One region of the Chryseobacterium sp. PCH239 genome, then DNA from elsewhere that is predicted to be linked to it. Evidence: riboswitches for the same ligand, from Rfam matches in the RefSeq annotation. Region 1 holds a riboswitch; each other region holds the start of a gene.
The links. Region 1 has a riboswitch for cobalamin ahead of KBP46_RS20625 (TonB-dependent siderophore receptor). Riboswitches for the same ligand answer to the same signal wherever they lie in the genome.

Region 1 (3,204 bases):
TCAACGGTGACTTCACATCTTCCACAAAATCTTTCTTGAATCCACCCTCAAAACGCAGATCTTTTGTTGCAAAATATCTTAACAATCCTGAAACAGAACCAATATTTCTGCTGACGCTGGATATTCCGTTTTGGTATCCTTCTCCTTTATTAACCTGAAACTCTCCTATGATATTAAAATTCCACTTTGAATTCAGGAAATAATTAAAGTCATTTTTAAAGATATAATTTTTCCCGGTTCCACTACTTGATTTAGGCTGATTTAACGAACCAAAAAATTGAAAATTCTCTTCCGTATAAGCTGCTTTAAGGGAATTACTGAACTTTGTTTTGTTCCAGTCCCAGGAAAGAAGGCTTCTTACACTTTGAGTTTTATATTTCGTTTTTGTTCCCGTTTCTTCATATACAGGAAAGCGTTGTGAAGAATCAAAAAACTGGCTCTGCCACGAAATTTTATGATCGTTTGTGATTTTATAGGATGCTCCTACATTGAACGTTGTATTGTAATAACTTCCGTTTCTGTTGATATAGTTCAGGTCACTTACCTTATAATCATTTTCACTTACAGAATAATTTCCAGAAGCCTTAAAACTGAACTTATCATTGCTGTAAGAACCTTTTATAAAGTTATTATAGGTATTAAAAGAAGCCACTTCAGAAAATAAAGAACCATGGAAGCCTTTATTAAAATCCAGGGTATTATTCAGGTGAATACTTCCCCCGATGGCACCACTCCCATATACTACACTTCCACCACCAGCTTTTATACCAATCTGATCATAGCCGAACAAAGCAATATTATTAATATCTCCCTGTCCCAGAAAATTAGAATTGATATTAATTCCATTCCACACAAAAGCAGTCTGCTGAGCGGTAGTTCCCCTGAAAGAAGGTGAAGAAACGGCACCACGGCCATTTTCTTTGATAAAAACCTGTGACTGAAATCTCAGAAGTTCAGAAAGATTACTGGAGTTTTTCTCAGCATCTTCTGCCGAAATTATTTTTACGGGATGAAAAAGTTTCACCCTATTCATCTGATTGTCGAAGACATAAACAGTATCGATGGCTTTCTCTTGTGCAAAAAGAAAACAGCCATAAGATGAAAAAAGCAGTACTAAAGATCTTTTTATATCCATACTTTTTTACTTTTCCTCCGAAAGCAATATGTTTTTTAATTATAATTCCGGCAGGTCTCCTGACTTTCGCATTCTGCACCTTCCCGTTATTAAACAGTGGTTTTTTGCAGAAACTTGAGTTGCGATTTACAGTTGCGGGGACAGTCCGGGAGTTACACCCGATTCCCTTTTCATTCCAAAATACTGGAAACCAAAATTTTTGCAAAGATAGTTTTTTATATGTATTCACCAAAAACCAGACTTTTCTATACAAAACATGCTATCCTTTTGCTATATACACAAAAAAGAACGGCCGCTTTCAATATTGAAAACAGCCATTCATCCCACTACTTTACTATTTATATATGTTATTTTTTAATGAATTTATAAGTCTCTTGTTTTCCTCCCTTCATAGAGTATTGCAAAATATAATCTCCTTTTGACAGGGATGAAACATCAATCTGCCCTTCTACCGAATCAAATGATTTTACCTTTTGTCCCACCATATTATAAATTTCGGCTTTCTCTATTTTTCCTGTTCCTTTAAAATATAGAATATCAGTCACAGGATTAGGATAGACACCCATATTATTTTTCTCTTTCACTGCATCATTCACCGATAAAAATTGAGAAGTATCCAGATAAAAAGCGATCATCTGCCCTGAAGCATTCGTCCCTGATCCGGCAATTTTCTTTCCGTCCTGTGAAATGGCCAAGGGAAGCCCCATGGTTACTCCATTCGTTGCAATTCCCAAAGAGGCTGCATAATCATTCAGATTGATCCTTCCGGTAGCAGAAGTCCAGATAAAACCTTCCCCTGACATAGGAGGTGCTCCAAATGCTCTATAATACCCAATTACTTTTTTTCCATCCGCAGAAATTCCTGTTGCTCCTCCTTTGAAGCTGAAAGAAGCATTAGGATGCGTTATGTAAGTAAGTCCGCTTGCAGCATTCCAGACATAGGGATTAGGATTTGCTGAGCCTATGATTGTATTTCCATCTGCAGAAATTCCTCCTGCTTCCCCTACATTATTTCCATTATTATCAGTAATAAAAGTTTCTACTCCATCCTGCCATTTAGCCCCACTTCTTGTTCCGTTTGGCTCATCCTGCCAACCTACAATTACTGTTCCTGCCGCATTGATTGCGTTTGCTCTGGAGCTGCGTCCTGCAACGATACTTCCCAGATCTACCATTCCGTTTACTTCATCCCATTTCACAGCATGTGCGTTTGCAGCAGTAAGAAAACCTAAACCTACAATCGTGCTTCCATTGGTAGTCATCCCCCAGGTTGAACTTACACTACCGTCCCATCCTGTAGGAACAAGCCCGCCTCTGTTTACCCAGGTCGAAGTAGCTACATCATAGGTTGATATTTCATTAAATCCCGTTGCTGCATTTGTTATAGAGGACGAAATTTTGGTTCCGTCATTCGAAACAACAGTTCTACCCGCTGCCGGATAACCGTTTGATATAGAACCTATCTGTACAAGTCCTCCTGCTGCATTCCATTTATATATTCCTCCTGCGCTTGTATGCATGCTTACCACTCCATTGTCAGAGACTGCCCCTACATTATAATTTCCCAAACCTATTACCGTAAGCTGAGCTTCTGCAAAACCAAATTTCAGAAAAAGACAAGCTGTCAACATTTTCATTGATACTTTGTAAAAATTTTTCATATTTTATTATATTTAGCGTTTCGAATTGGTGAAAACAATATTAATACAATATTCACCTTGCCAAAAGAAATTGGCTTTCATAATTCGTGAATTTTAAAAGAACTTATTATTTACAAGACTGATAACTAAATAGATACAAAACAATATTTTGAATATGGATTTTACCAGAATTATTCAAAAAAACACAAAAAGCAAATTAACGAGACAAAAATTATTTCAAACTTTACTGTTTATTTTTATTTTCTGCTCCCTTACCACCAAAGGGCAGTCCGGTCCGGACTTCAATATGTTAGCAGATAAAGCATTTCTGAAATTATATCAGAATCCTGACGAATGCATAAGTTATACCCAGGGAATTCTTGTGAGTGATCAAAACGCGGAACACAAAATTGTACTTCAAAATATTAT
Region 2 (3,204 bases), 160 kb from region 1:
ACCTTAATTCCTCTTTTTTGCAATAAAAAAAATACAGATCTGTTATTGACTTCAGATCTGATCCGTCCTTTTTTGTCGGAAAAACCTAAAGATCTTTCCAGAGGTGAGCAGAGAGTCATTGAAGCTTTAATGATAATTTATTCTGAAGCTGATTTTGTTTTACTGGACGAACCCTTCCATAGTCTTTCTCCGAAAATTTCTGTAGCATTGAAAGCTGCCATCATTGAACAGTCTGCGTATAAGGGATTCATTATTTCTGATCATAATTATCAGGAAGTTCTTGATATTTCACACCAAATATTTCTTCTGCGTGAAGGTTATCTAAAACAAATACAAGATTTAAAAGAACTGCAGCGGTATAATTATCTTCCGAAAAGCATTTAATTTATATATTTGAGGGATCAAAAAATTTTCATGATGACTTTCATAAACAAAGCATTCTATTTATCCGCTTTCAGTATTTTATCTATTGCTTTTGTAAAAGGGCAGACTAAAGTTCCTTTTGGAGTTGTAAAAGCTGAAGAAGGATATGCCAACGTACGTGTACATAAAGACGATTACCGAAAAATTGTAGACAAGATCCGTATGCGTAAAGGAGATGTATTTGTTTATGTAAAACCTGCTCCCGGAGAAACAGAATGGATCTGGATCAAATATCCGGAGAAACAGGATGACGACAAACCTTTTGTACGGTATGAAACTCTGGATAAAGAAGGAATGGTAAATAAAGGGCGTATTGCTTATGTAGACCAGCTTCCTGCCTACACTCCATCTAAATCTAAAAACGGAAGATCTCTTATTTTTACTGACAATTCTGATCCTAAGATTCCTACTGCCCAAAGAAGCAAAGTGGTGATTGATATTTATCCTTCCAATGCAGGATACCGTAAAAAGGAAAAAGATGCCGAAGGAAAAATTCTTACGATTGATAAAGTAAAACCATGGGGAATTGGAAATGACCTTCCGGAAGGTATGACCGAAATCAAATCCATCAGAGTACAGCAACCCGGAAGAGGATCTGTTTTTGTAAGAGAAGCCATCAAAAATATGTTCCAGCCTACCATGGATTTTGAAAACGTTGGAGTAACCTCACTTGACAACGATAATATTTTTCTTTATATGATAAACGGTTCAGGAGAAAACAGATACACTACTCTCTGGACGATTAAGAAAGGAAGAGTAATCAGCCAGATTATTTACCATAATCCGGAATAAATTCATTATTTTTGCATTCGAAAAGTTTTTACGCTTATTCATCACAGAAATTGGTTCTGCATCACTGCAGATTAAAAGGGAACCGTGTGAAAATCACGGACTGTCGCGCAACTGTAAGTAACTGAAGTCTTTATCAAAGATCCACTGTGCGAGGCATGGGAAGGAGATAAATGATGTTACAAGTCAGGAGACCTGCCTTTTTCTTAAACATGTAACTTTCGCGATTTGAAGTTGTATTGATCTGATGGATTGTTTCAGGAATTCTATAAGTTCCTGTTATTATTCTGTTGTTTCCAATCATTTCCTATCGCTTTAATTAATAATGATATATGACTACAGAAGAAAGAATTGAAGCATCCGAAACCAGAATCTTTAAAGCGGTTTTCCCTAACACAACCAATCACTATGATACCCTTTTTGGAGGTACGGCGATGCAGCTGATGGATGAGGTAGCTTTTATCACAGCAACCCGTTTTGCCAGAAAAAGAGTGGTAACGGTAAGCAGTGACAAGATCGATTTTAAAAAACCTATTCCTGCCGGAACCATCGTTGAGCTGATCGGGAAAGTTTCATACGTGGGAAAAACCAGTATGAAAGTAAACGTTGAAATTTACACCGAGCAGATGTATTCCTATGAAAGAGAAAAAGCAATTATTGGTGATTTTACTTTTGTAGCGATTGACGAATTCAAGAAACCAATCCAAATACTATAAACAATAAAGTTTCGGGCGGCCAGAGGCCGCCCGAAACTTTTCCATTCAACACAACATAGTATATCTCAACCAAAGAATGATTGGACTTCATTTGTTTTTTTATTTACTTTTAGCATGGCAAAAAAATTATTTTTACATTGCTGTCACTAAAAACTATAGAAGAACCGATATTTCATGAAAAAGATTATTGTAATCATTACCCTTATCCTATCCATTACATTAAGAGCACAAAAAGACGTTAAAATTGAACTTTCAGAAAGTTACGAATTAGGAAATATTATTCTGGCCCTCACTGAATATGGCAGAACAGATCCTTATGACGTACAGAAAATCCCACCGTATTATGATGAAATCATCACGTATTTTGAGCCTGTAAAAGATCATCCTTTACTAAAAAAAGTAAATTATTCAAGAAAAGATTGGAAAAAATTCTTAGGCTTCCGAACTGATTTCTATGCATTTTCTTTTGATGAAAAAGGCTTACTTAAAAGAGATTTTCCTTTCAATTCCTTTGGTCCTAAAGAAGTAGATGAAAATCTGGAGCTCATCAATGACTTTGTAAAGAAATCAAATTACAGAACCTTTTATAAAAATCATCAGTCGTTTTACAATACTTTAATTGCCAATTACAAAGAGTATTATTACATCAATGATACTTATACTTTTTTGGATAAAATAGCAAAAAGACCAGCCAATGAAACAGATAAGAAATACATTATTGCCATATCTCCTTTGGTAGGCGGACAGAATTGCCACAGGGATATCAATAGCTCCTTAACTGTAGACTTTCCAAATATCGGAGAAGATCTTATCCTTGGAAATTTAAAAGGTAACCTCGCAAGAAGGATTCTTGATAATCACACCGTATTTTCAGAAATCGATCATGGGTATGTAAATCCTATTTCAGATCAGTACTCAAAGGAGATAACGGAAAGCTTCAACCTTACGAATTGGGATAAAAAATCAGGATACCCGGGAATAAATTCATTCAATGAATATATGACATGGGCAGTTTACGATTTGTTCATCAACGAAAAATTTCCAGAAGAAAAAACAGACAGTCTTTCAGCGATTTATCATAAAGTGAATATCCGACGCGGTTTTATTGCTCAGAATTTATTCTCGGAGAAGCTTATAGAGCTTTATAAAAAGGAAAAGAATCTGGAAAAATTATATATTCCATTATTAAAGTGGACGAAGAAAACAGGAAACAAAATTTCCCAGCCTTCCGTTGTCAATTCCAATAATAAAGACTTTGAGAAAACTGATCTCAATA
Region 3 (3,204 bases), 2.4 Mb from region 1:
ACTGGATGACTTCTGAAGAAGCTAAAGGTTACGGAATGGTAGATGAGGTTTTACAAAGATCCACAGAGAAAAAATAATTGATGATAACATCATCAGAAAACCGCACCAATCTGGTGCGGTTTTTTTGTTGGATTATATTTTAATCACTCATTTTATATTCGCTGGAGGGGTGGCAATAATTCAAAGAATTTTTGACGGGGCGGTTGTAACAGTATATTTTATCCATATCCTCACAAAAAAAGCGCCTTGAGGCACTTTCTCTATTTCTTAACAATCTTATGTACCGTAGCACTTTCAGCTGTTTTAATCTCCACAAAGTAAACTCCTGAGTTTAAAGAATGAATATCAATCTTAGTAACCTGAGAAGTCATTATTTTTTGTCCTGTCACAGAGTAAATATTCACTTCTTTCAGTTTCTCAGCCGTTTCAATCTGAATGAAATCACTTGCCGGATTTGGATAAATATTGAATTTTTTCTTGGTCACAGAAGAAATTCCTAAAGTCAGCTGTGCCTCGGTGGGGGTAAATGGTCTTCTTTGCCCGAAACTTAATCCAAACCAGTCATTGTTACTCAGTTGAATCTGAGAAAGATTGGCTTTTGTTTGCCAGCTTGATAGATCTTTTCCTTTATATAACTTCCAGCTGTCTGATCCGGAAGTATTCCCAGTAAATGAATTCAATGTTAAATTAGTAATCTGATTATTCGCTGATGCAAAATTGAAATAGGAAGCTTGAGACTGGATCAGTTGTAACGCCTGTTCAGCAATTATGCTTCCGTTATATTTAATTCCAAAAACAAAAGAATTGGCATTTCCGTTGGCATTATCAGTTCCGAAATCAATAACGACAAGACTTTTATTAGTTCCGCTTCCTACCCAGTTTGTAACCTGCGAGGGAACAAACCAAGCAGAACTGTAGGCTGGAACTGGTGGGGAAGGCATTGTAGGAGGGGAAAAACTATAAGAAGCTCCATACCATCTTCCGTCCACTAAAAGATCATTGTTCACACCATTATTGAATGCCATAGTTGATGGAGTGTTTCCTGACCAGGTTGACCAATAGTCGTCAAGGCTGGGAGTATGATGATTGTAATTTAAACTGTACAGAAATCCGGATGGTATTTCAATTTCCATTTTAGGTTCTGCAGCGGCAATAGCAGTAATCATGTCTTCCATGGTTAAGCCATTTCCGTCAAAACGGTATCCCCAAGCATAAGAATTTGGGGTGCTGTCATCATTAAAGTCTGCAATGAAATATGCTTTTTTAGAACCGGTTCCTACCCAAAATTTAATGTCGTTTTCTGTGAATTGGGCCGACAATACCTGCATGCAAAGCAGTAAGAAAAAAAGATAGATTTTTCTCATGATATAATTAATTTAAAGTTTTATTCCCGAAACTTATCTTCAGAGCAGAACTAATTCTTTCTCTGAATCTGGTGTTTTAAGGCAGGTCTCCTGGCTCACATCTTACAACTTCCTTCCCGGATTTTCAGATCCAGTGGTTTTTGTGCAGTAAGTTTAAACAGTTTACAGTTGCGGGTACAGCTCAAGATTTGAATATTATTCTCACTTGATTCCCTATTAATGGACATTGTTCAGCCTTAAAACGCTGCAAATATATCATATAAATTGATAAGTCTGTTTTGTGAATTATTTTCCTTTAAAAAATGATTTTCAAATTGATTAATAATTTGGTTGGATTGTTGGTTTTTCATTTTTAAATAGATTCTTTTCTTATTTATCTTCAATGCATTCTGTCTGTTCAATTGTTAAAAAACAATTATCATTGTATTTAAGATCAGTTTACAATCAAGTCCTATTTTCGCAGCCATAAAATAGCATATGAAAAAATTACTATGTTCTGTGGGTATACTGGCTGTATTGGCTTCATGTAAAAGTGATGACGATACCGCAATGGTTAATCAGGATATTAATTATTCCAAACTCCCTCAGGAGTTTCCATTTTCAAAACTGACTACGATAAACGGAGTGGATGTTATCAACGGAGGTTTTGGATCCGGAGCTGCGGCTCATCCTACCAGAAAAGGCGAATTCTATGTCATTACCGATAGAGGACCTAACACCGACTTCCAGAATGGGAAAAAGTTTCTTACTCCTAATTTTACTCCAACCATTATGCATTTTAAAATCAATGCTGACGGAAATGTAGAGGTCATCAAATATATTAAACTTAAAAATCCATCCGGACAGCCTATTACCGGACTTCCAAATCCTGTTGGAATGGGGAGCACAGGGGAAGTAGCATATGATGCTTCCGGAAATGTCTTAGGTACTGATCAGTATGGTCTTGACAGCGAAAGTATTGTTGCTGCCGCTGACGGTACATTCTGGGTTTCTGATGAATATGGACCGCATATTGTACACTACAGTGCTGATGGAATGGAGATGGAAAGAATAAGCCCGATCGGAGTAAATACAGGATCAAGAAAACTACCTGCTGTTTTAGCGAAAAGAAGAGCCAACAGAGGAATGGAAGGACTTTGTATGAGCCCGGACGGAAGAACGCTGGTAGGAACCATGCAGTCGATGATGTATGTTCCCAGTAAGGCATTGGCTACCAATAAAACTTTAACGAGAATTGTCACATTTGATACGGTTACAGGGCAGACTAAACAGTTTCTATATAAGCAGGAAGGAGGAGCTTCTGATTCAGTGTGTGATATTACCGCATTAAGCAATAATGAATTCCTGGTGATTGAAAGAGATGGAAATTTCGGTTCTCAGGGAGGAATAAAAAAAGTATACAGAATCAATCTTAGCAATGCAACAGATGTAAACGGAGCCGATATCACCGATGTGGACGGAATGAAAGTTAACGGAAAAGCTTTAGAGCAATGTTCATGGGATGAAATTACCAATGCCGGAATAAAAGCTGTTACCAAAACATTAGCCGTAGATCTGGTAGCAAAACTGGGTTATGAACATGATAAATTCGAGGGAATTGTTTATTTAGGAAATAATAAACTGGCTGTTTTCAATGATGATGACTTTGGAGTAGTGGATGATGGAAACGGAAATCCAAAAGCTAAAATTTTGCCTAAAACGGGTAAAGTAGACAAAGGAACAATGTATGTAGTCGATATTCAATAATTAGATTTTTTTAACGGAAAAGCGGCGGAATCGAAGATTCCGCCGCTTTTTATTGGATAATATATCAATCCTCTATTAATTAAAAGCTTCAATA

Region 2: linked by a shared signal. The riboswitch ahead of KBP46_RS21305 (acyl-CoA thioesterase) and the one ahead of KBP46_RS20625 (TonB-dependent siderophore receptor) in region 1 are both predicted to bind cobalamin.
Region 3: linked by a shared signal. The riboswitch ahead of KBP46_RS07950 (T9SS type A sorting domain-containing protein) and the one ahead of KBP46_RS20625 (TonB-dependent siderophore receptor) in region 1 are both predicted to bind cobalamin.

The regions. Positions count from the first base shown of each region.
Region 1 covers NZ_CP073027.1:4,473,176-4,476,379, reverse strand. Annotated here, with positions in the region: gene KBP46_RS20625 (TonB-dependent siderophore receptor) at 1-1,135, opposite strand, end outside; cobalamin riboswitch at 1,167-1,345, opposite strand; gene KBP46_RS20620 (T9SS type A sorting domain-containing protein) at 1,483-2,796, opposite strand; gene KBP46_RS20615 (AraC family transcriptional regulator) at 2,951-3,204, shown strand, end outside.
Region 2 covers NZ_CP073027.1:4,630,817-4,634,020, reverse strand. Annotated here, with positions in the region: gene KBP46_RS21315 (ATP-binding cassette domain-containing protein) at 1-384, shown strand, start outside; gene KBP46_RS21310 (hypothetical protein) at 415-1,215, shown strand; cobalamin riboswitch at 1,250-1,430, shown strand; gene KBP46_RS21305 (acyl-CoA thioesterase) at 1,545-1,928, shown strand; gene KBP46_RS21300 (DUF4932 domain-containing protein) at 2,103-3,204, shown strand, end outside.
Region 3 covers NZ_CP073027.1:1,756,730-1,759,933, reverse strand. Annotated here, with positions in the region: gene clpP (ATP-dependent Clp endopeptidase proteolytic subunit ClpP) at 1-77, shown strand, start outside; gene KBP46_RS07950 (T9SS type A sorting domain-containing protein) at 261-1,364, opposite strand; cobalamin riboswitch at 1,427-1,618, opposite strand; gene KBP46_RS07945 (esterase-like activity of phytase family protein) at 1,842-3,110, shown strand; gene tpiA (triose-phosphate isomerase) at 3,186-3,204, opposite strand, start outside.